One region of the Gordonia jinghuaiqii genome, then DNA from elsewhere that is predicted to be linked to it. Evidence: riboswitches for the same ligand, from Rfam matches in the RefSeq annotation. Region 1 holds a riboswitch; the other holds the start of a gene.

What was found. Region 1 has a riboswitch for S-adenosylmethionine ahead of H1R19_RS08440 (bifunctional o-acetylhomoserine/o-acetylserine sulfhydrylase). Riboswitches for the same ligand answer to the same signal wherever they lie in the genome.
Region 2: linked by a shared signal. The riboswitch ahead of H1R19_RS19070 (aminotransferase class V-fold PLP-dependent enzyme) and the one ahead of H1R19_RS08440 (bifunctional o-acetylhomoserine/o-acetylserine sulfhydrylase) in region 1 are both predicted to bind S-adenosylmethionine.

What each region holds. Positions count from the first base shown of each region.
Region 1 is NZ_CP059491.1:1,895,648-1,900,060, forward strand. Features, by position in the region: gene H1R19_RS08430 (hypothetical protein) at 1-170, shown strand, start outside; gene metX (homoserine O-acetyltransferase MetX) at 222-1,373, opposite strand; gene H1R19_RS08440 (bifunctional o-acetylhomoserine/o-acetylserine sulfhydrylase) at 1,390-2,727, opposite strand; SAM riboswitch class IV at 2,791-2,911, opposite strand; gene H1R19_RS08445 (PE-PPE domain-containing protein) at 3,266-4,413, shown strand, end outside.
Region 2 is NZ_CP059491.1:4,277,370-4,281,782, reverse strand. Features, by position in the region: gene H1R19_RS19080 (O-succinylhomoserine sulfhydrylase) at 1-661, shown strand, start outside; gene H1R19_RS19075 (isochorismate synthase) at 719-1,792, opposite strand; SAM riboswitch class IV at 1,900-2,015, shown strand; gene H1R19_RS19070 (aminotransferase class V-fold PLP-dependent enzyme) at 2,033-3,367, shown strand; gene H1R19_RS19065 (hypothetical protein) at 3,375-3,875, shown strand; gene H1R19_RS19060 (oxygenase MpaB family protein) at 4,043-4,413, opposite strand, start outside.

The sequences.
Region 1 (4,413 bases):
CCGTACCGGACCAGCCGCGTGCGGTGGCACCCGAACAGCGCGAACTCGGGAAAACTGCTGCGGCGCCGACGGAGTCGAGCGTTGATCAACAGCCCGCACCCGGATCGGCGCCGTCGGGCGCCAGCCCGGTGCCGTCAGTTCCGGTGCCATCAGTTCCGGCGCCGCGCTGAGGGTGTCGTCGAGCTGACGGTGTCGTCGAGCTGAGGGTGGTGTGAGGGTGCTCAGTCGCGCCGGGCGAGCTCGACCGTACGCTTCAGCAGGTCGCTGATCGCGTCGAACTCGGTGAGGAACCCGTCGTGACCCGTCTCGGACCGGACGACCTGCAGGCCGCCGACACAGTTACCCAGTTCTTCGGCGAGTTCGACCTGCAGCCGCAACGGGTACAGGCGATCGGAGTCGATACCCCCGACGATCACGGGGACGGTGCACTCGTTGAGGGCCTTCGTGACACCGCCGCGACCGCGTCCGACGTCGTGATGGTTGAGCACCTCGCTGAGTACGACGTAGCTGGCCGGATCGAAGCGCTCCATCAGCTTGGTGGCCTGATGGTCGAGGTAGCTCTGCACCGCGTAGCGCCCGCCGGTCAGCGGATTCTCTTCTCCCTGCGGATGATTGGCGAATCGCGCGTCGAGTTCGGGTTCGCTGCGATACATGAGGTGGGCGATCCGGCGTGCGATCCCCATGCCGTTCGACGGGATGCGGCCGGTGCCGTGGTAGTTGCCGCCGCACCAGTCCGGGTCGGCTTTGATCGCGGCGATCTGCGCGGACTGGATGCCGATCTGATCGGCGGTCGCGCGGGCCCCGACAGCCAGGACGAGTGCGCTGCGCACCCGATCGGGGTATTCGATGACCCACTCGAGTGCGCGGGCCCCGCCCATCGATCCGCCGAGAACCGCTCCGACACTGTCGATTCCGAGCAGGTCCAGCAGGGCGACCTCGGCGCGGACCTGATCGAGGACGGTGATCTGCGGAAACCGTGAGCCCCACGGCTGCCCGTCGGGTGCGATGGAGCCGGGCCCGGTCGATCCCTTACAGCCGCCGAGGACGTTCGCCGAGATGACGCACCACTCGTCGGTGTCGATGGCCTGGCCGGGACCGACCAGACCGTCCCACCAACCGGCGGTGTCGTGGTCGGCGTCGGCGGGACCGGTGACATGCGAGTCGCCGGTCAGTGCGTGCAGCGTGAGGATCACGTTGTCGCGGGTCGGCGACAACGTCCCCCAGCGCTGGAACGCCAGGGTGACGTCGTCGATCCGTTCACCGCTGTCCAGAGGCAGCGAGCCGATGGAGATGCCGACGAGCTGCCCGTCCGGGATCGACTCCCAGTCGGGCTGATCAGACGCTTTCGCGCTCAGGTCGATACTCACCGACAACGCTGCCTCACCTGTCTCACTTGGCCGCCGCGAATCCCTGTTCGAGATCTGCCAAGATGTCGTCGATACCTTCGATGCCCACGGCCAGACGCACCAGACCGGGGGTGACACCGGCGGCGAGCTGCTCCTCGGGGGTCAGCTGGCTGTGGGTGGTCGAGGCCGGATGGATGACCAGCGAGCGGACGTCGCCGATGTTGGCGACGTGGCTGTGCAGGCTCAGTGCGTCGACGAACTTCTTGCCCGCGTCGACGCCGCCGGAGATCTCGAAGGCGACGATCGCGCCCTGGCCCTTGGCCGCGATCTCCTGGCCGCGCTTGAACCACGGCGAGGACTCGAGGCCGGCGTAGGCGACGGACTCGACCTGGGCGTGACCCTCCAGGAACGCCGCGACCTTCTGCGCGTTGGCGACGTGGCGCTCGATGCGCAGGCTCAGCGTCTCCAGGCCCTGCGCGAGCAGGAACGCGTTGAAGGGGGAGATGGCGGCACCGGTGTCGCGCAGCCACTGGACGCGGGCCTTGAGTGCGTAGGCCGGTGCGCCGAGGTCGGCGAAGACGGCACCGTGGTAGCTGGGGTCGGGGGTGGTGAAACCGGGGAACAGGTCCTTACCGTCGCGCTGTCCGCGCCAGTCGAAGGTGCCGCCGTCGACGATGACGCCGCCGATCGCGGTGCCGTGTCCACCGATGTACTTGGTGGCCGAATGCACGACGATGTCGGCGCCGTGGGCGAGCGGGTTGATCAGGTACGGGGTGGCGACGGTGTTGTCGACGATGAGGGGCAGGCCGTTGCGGTGTGCGACCTCGGAGATCCCCTTGATGTCGAGGATCTCGTTGTTCGGGTTGGAGATCGACTCGCCGTAGAGTGCGCGGGTGTTGTCCTGGATCGCTGCCTGCCACGAGGCGGGGTCCTCGGGATCTTCGACGAAGCTGACCTCGATGCCGAGCTTGGGCAGCGTGTAGTGGAAGAGGTTGTAGGTCCCGCCGTAGAGACGCGGGCTCGAGACGACGTGTCCACCGGTCTCGACGATGTTGAGGATCGCGTAGGTCTCGGCGGCCTGGCCGGAGGCGACCAGGAGCGCGGCGACGCCACCCTCGAGTGCGGCGATGCGCTGCTCGACGGCATCCTGGGTCGGGTTCATGATGCGGGTGTAGATGTTGCCCGGCTCGGCGAGACCGAAGAGGTTCGCGGCATGCTGCGTGTCGTTGAAGACGTAGGACGTCGTCTGGTAGATCGGCAGGGCCCGCGCGTTCGTGGTGGCGTCGGCGGCCTGCCCGGCGTGGATCTGCTTGGTTTCGAAGCTCCAGTTGTCGACTGGATTGGTGTCTTCGGTGGAGTTGCCGACTGGGGCATCAGACATGACGATTGATCACTTTCTACGGTCGGCAGGGCCAAACTCGACCCTGTTGGGGTCCGACCTTCGGACCCGCGCTTGCCGGGGCATCGCTGTGCGATCCCACAACCATGTCATCACCCGGAGCACCCCACCGCGGTTGGAGGGTTGCCGATCAGCAAGCCGGGGCTTAACGCTGATACTCATGACCTGGCGACAAGGATATAACACGGATGTGACCGACTGAGAACCCTCCCGGTCACCGCGAACCGAACCCCCTCACCTGCCCGGAATTCGTGTATTCAAAGGTGTAGTCCGACCGGGTGAACTTGGGTGGCTCCTGTCGTGAACGCCCAGCTCGCGGGCGACGCCGCCGTTCCAGCGGTGTCGGTCTGCCCATGGTGGATCTAGGGTTCACCGCAGCCCCGGCCGCATCGGAATGATCGGCGACTTGGTCCGGGTCCGGGTAGGAGCGACGATGGCTGCGATGACACACCTCCGGTTTCGACGGGGGGCCTTGTGGATCGCCTCGGCCACCGGATTCTCCGTCGCGGCCGCTTTCTGTATGACGGGGGCGCCCGCGTCTGCGGAGAGCGCGGACTGCGGTGCCGGAGCGGTGATCGCCGTCGCCGGCACCAACGACCCGGCCGATGGCCTCATCGGGGTGCGGCAGCGCTACACGGGGATCGGGCCCGACAACACACCCGGCACTGCCGACGACGATCCCCGGTACACCGGAGACGGCAAGTATCGAGTCCTCGACGCCGAGTACCCCGCCACGATCTGGCCGATGGGTGCCGCAGGCTACGACGACAGCACCGGGCAGGGCGCCGCTGCGACGGCGCGGGCGATATCCGGGTACCAGGCGGCGTGTCAGGGGAAGCCGGTCGTCGTCGCGGGCTACTCCCAGGGGGCGCGCGTGGCCGGCGACGTGCTCGCGGGGATCGGGACGTCGGCGCCCGTCGACGAGAACGGTGATCCCCGGGAGGACGGCACCTACCGCCTCGTCGACGTCGAGAACACCCCCGACGACACCAGTGACGACGTACTCGTCAACACCGAGGGTCTGTCCGGAGAGTTGTATTCCGACCCCCGCCGTACCGGCGACAAGACCGGCCGCGGCATCGAACTGTCGTTGATCGGGATCATCCCCGGTCTGACGATGTCGGGCCCGCGCGGTGAGACGGATGCCGACAGCGGATTCGGCGTGCTCGAGGGCAGCGTCGTGTCGGTCTGCGTCGACGGCGACCCGATCTGCGATCTCCCCGACCCCGTTCACGACCCGATCGGTGCGATCGACGGGCTGCTCGGCTACTTCACCAAACACAACCTCTACCCCTACGCGATGTGGCGTGACCCCGATCAGCAGTGGTCCACCCGCCCGGTGGCATGCGACGTGGCAGGTACCGGTGTCTGCATGGTCGGCGCCGACTCGGCCTTCGCCGAACTCGTCGGCGGGTGGGCACGGGACGTCGGCTACACCGGCGAGATCGGCGATTTCCTGTCGGGGAGGCCGACGCTGGACCTCCCGTTCGGCATCGAACTGGCGAATCTGCAGCCGGTCGTCGCTCTGATGCAGGGGTTCCTGCCGTCGCTGCCGCAACTCGGATACGGCGCCTACCTGCCGAATGTCTTTGTCTTCGAGGACATCCTGCAAGGCATCGTGACGTTGTCCCCGGACCGGTTGCTCGCCGGGGTGACCGCACTGGCGGA
Region 2 (4,413 bases), 2.4 Mb from region 1:
CGCGAAAGTGGTGCTGGACAACGTCTTCGCCACCCCGCTGCTGCAGCGCGGACTGGATCTGGGCGCCGACGTCATCGTGTACTCGGGCACCAAGCACATCGACGGCCAGGGGCGCGTCATGGGCGGTGCGGTCCTGGGGCCCAAGGACTACATCGACGGCCCGGTGCAGCAGCTGATGCGTCACACCGGTCCGGCGCTGAGCCCCTTCAACGCCTGGACACTGGTCAAGGGCCTCGAGACGATGCGCCTGCGCGTCGACGCCTCGGTGGCCTCGGCGCTGCGCATCGCCGAGTTCCTGGAGAGTGATCCGCGGGTGCGCTGGGTGAAATACCCGTTCCTGCAATCACATCCGCAGTACGCGCTGGCCACCTCGCAGATGTCCGGCGGCGGTACCGTGGTGACCTTCGAGCTCAACGACCACGACGGCATCGACGGCAAGAAGCGCGCCTTCGAGGTGCTCAACGCGCTGCGGATCGTCGACATCTCCAACAATCTCGGGGACTCGAAGTCGCTGATCACCCACCCGGCCACCACAACCCATCGCGCGATGGGCCCCGAGGGTCGGGCCGCGATCGGCCTCAGCGACTCGGTCGTGCGCCTGTCGGTCGGGCTCGAAGGCATCGACGACCTGCTCGGGGATCTCGATCAGGCACTGGGTTGAATCAGGCCCAGGGTTGAATCGGGCACCGGCTGGGCCGAAAGTGGCGCCGAGCCTGGCTCAGATCTCCCCGATGCCGAGAGCATTCAGCACGGTCCGTAGCTTGGCGGCGGTCTCGTCGAGCTCGGCTTGCGGGTCGGAGTGTTCGACGATGCCGCCGCCGGCCCAGGTGCGCAGGCTCCGACGATCGGCGGCGAGTTCCAGGCACCTGATGGTGACCATCCATTCGCCGTCGCCTGCGGCGTCGCACCATCCCACCGCGCCGGCGTAGAAGCCGCGATCTCCCTCGACCTCCCGGATGATCTGGGCGGCAACATCACTCGGTGTTCCGCACACCGCCGGCGTCGGTCCGAGCAGGAGTGCGAGGTCGAGGGCGGTGGTCGACCGATCGCGCAGCGTCGCGCGGATCGGGGTGGCGAGATGCCACATCTCGCCGGTGGACTCCAGCTGTGGGGTCGACGGGGCCTGCACGTCGTCGCACAGATGCGTCAGCCGCTCTCGCAGATGCTCGACGACGAAGGCGTGTTCGGCGAGGTCCTTCGCCGAGGAGGACAGCTCCTCGGCGGTTGCGCGGTCGATTCCCGGATCGGGGGATCGCGGAGCCGACCCCGCATACGGGTGACAGGTCACGGTCCGGCCCGATTTGCGGAGCAGCGCTTCGGGACTCGCGCCCAGCAGCCACGATCCCGACCCCGTTGCCGCGCCGAGATCGACACCGAAGGCGTTGTGGCCGGCGTTGCCGCCGGCGAGTGCGTCGAGCAGTTCGGCGGGTCGTACCGCGTCGTCGAGCACGATGTCGACGCTGCGTGCCAGTACCACCTTGCCGACGTCGCCGGCGACGATGCGCTTCACGGCATGCGCGACACGCTCACGGTGCTCCTCGCCGGTGGGGTGCAGGACGGTCGAGACCGCACGACGCGTCAGCGGTGCCCCGCCGGACAGGGGAGTGCCGGTCGACAGCAGCGCCTCCGGCGCCACGAGCGCCGCGGTGTCGGCGACGTCGAAGGGGATCGCGCCGGTCAGAGATCTCACCGCGCCGGACCTCAACGATGCCGACGCCTCGTCGACGTCGGTGAACGCAGCGGTCACTCCCCGGCCCCGCACGGTCCCGTGCGGGCGCGACAACACGAACACATCTGTGGGGGACACGCCCGCCACGCTACAGGTAAGTGTGCCCTAACTTCGAATCACGCTGAATGAAAATTGACACGTCAGGGCAATGTCGGCGAATCTGTGTCGTAGGTCATGAGTGCCAGTGACAAGCCCCGGCTCGCTGGCCGGCAACCCTCCTCCACGGTGGGGTGCTCCGGGTGACGACCTGGCTGCGTACCGAACCCGGACGCGGCAAGTGTGGATTCTCGAGGAGCTCTTGTCATGACCGCTGTTCTCTCAGCACCCGTTTCGTCCTCTGCTCGCGTCACGCCCGCCGACACCGCCGCTTCTCGCGGCCGGTTCATCCCGGCGCTGGCGCCGGTCGTGGGTGCCGACGTGCAGGTACCGCTCACCGACGGGCGGACCGTCGCCTACGCCAACCTCGACTACGCCGCCAGCGCACCGGCGCTTAGCGCGGTGGCGGCCGAGGTCGCCGCAGCGCTCGGCCAGTACGCCAGCGTCCATCGCGGCGCCGGTCATCTGTCGCAGCTCACCACGCGTCGCTATGAAGCGGCCCGCGACACGGTGCGGAGCTTCGTCCGCGGCCGCCCGGACGACACCGTCGTCTTCACCCGCAACACCACCGACGCGATCAATCTGGCGGCCTCCATCACCCCGGCCGACGTCGTGGTCCTCGACATCGAACACCACGCCAACCTCCTCCCGTGGTGCACGCCGAAGGACGGCCGCCGCCGCGCGCGCGTAGTCACCGCCTGCGACACCATCGAGGACACTCTCGCCGCACTGGAAGCCGAACTCGCGTCCGCGCCGGCGTCGCTGCTGGCCGTGACCGCGGCGTCGAACGTCACCGGCGAGGTCCTGCCGATCAGCAGGCTGGCCTCGATCGCGCACCGCCACGGCGCCCGCATCCTGGTCGACGCCGCGCAACTCGTCGCCCACCGGGCCCTCTCGATGGTCAGTCACGGCATCGACTACCTGGCCTTCTCCGGTCACAAGGCGTACGCGCCGTTCGGCGCCGGTGTCCTGATCGGTCGGTCGGACTGGTTCGACGCGGCCGATCCCTACCTCGCGGGCGGGGGAGCGACGCTCGACGTCGACGTGAGCGGGACCCGGCAGACGGGTACCACCTGGCACACGGGCGCGGCCCGCCACGAGGCGGGTTCGCCGAATGTGCTCGGTGCGGTGTCGATCGCCGAGGCCTGCACCGCCCTCGCCGACCTCGGACCGGAAGCGATCGGACTGCACGAGCTGCGTCTGTGCGAACGCCTCGACGCGGGGCTGGCCGCGATCGACGGCGTACGGCCGCTACGGATCTTCGCCGATTCCGCCGATCGGGTGGGGATCGCCGGCTTCGTCGTCGACGGCCTCGCCCCGCGGGTCGTCGCCGAATATCTCAGCGACGAACACGGGATCGGGGTTCGTGACGGCAAGTTCTGCGCACATCCGCTGCTCAAGCGCCTCGGCCACCCCGGGGGCGCCGTCCGCGCCAGCTTCGGCGCCGGGACCACCTCCGACGACGTCGACCGTCTCCTCGACGCGCTCACCGCACTGGCGGCTGACGCACCCACCACACGACCCGAACTCGACGAGGGATAACACTCAGATGACCATCGAACTCGACGCACCAGCGGCCCGGAACAGTGCCACCGACACCTCCACCGGCACCGCCGCCACCAACACCGTCAGCATCGGACGCCCGCAGTTCCAGATCGCCGTCGCCGGCGATCCGCTCGCGCGGACGTTCCCGCTCGTGGTGCGCCGCGAGACGCTACGGGACGCGCAGCGTGCGCGGTCGCTGCTCCGGGCCGGAAGCCACGATCCGGCGAAGTTCGTCGTCGCCCTCGAAGTCGAGGTGGCGATCGCGCCTCAGGCGGCCTCCGCGCGTGCAGCGGCAGAACATGCCGGGCGGTTCGCGGCGATCGACTCGGAGACCGTCCGGTATGTCGGAACCGTCTCCGGCCTGACGACGCTGCTCCGCGACATCTATGCCGCCGAGGTCGCCGACGCCGTGATCCTCACCCCGATCGACGGGGCGGCCACCGAACAGCGCATCCGCGAACAGGTCCTGCCGGTCTTCGAGAACGCGCGATACCGCGTCGCCTAGGCTGCGCGCGCGAAGCGATGCTTCTGTCGCCGGTCGGGTATGCGAGGTACGACGGCGAGTGCGGACCCGATCGACAAGATCACTGCTCCACCGGGACGATCCCGCCGCCACTCGTGCAGGCGCGAAGACAGTCGCCACCGACGACGTGCAGATCCTCGGTCTTCACATCACCCGCCCTCGAGCGAGACATGCTGCGGCGTGAGTTCGGGATCGGGACGGAACGACTCGAGTTGGGTTTCCTCCAGTTTGTGTACCAGCTGTTCGTACTGCCAGCGGTTGTATGCGAGGGGCGTCATCAGAATCCGCTTGGGCGCCCGGCGATAGAGAATCGGGAGAATCCGGCACATCACCGCGAACTCGATGCGCCGCATCCGAGTGAACGGGAACCCGAAGACCTCACGGACCTTCGGCCGGCTGATGGCCATGCCGCAGGTGATCGCCACCTCACCGGCGACCCGGGACATTGCCGGCCACAGTGGACGAAGTACGGCGGGCAACCCATCTGGCGCAGGAGGGGTGGCGAACAGCCTGCGTCCGA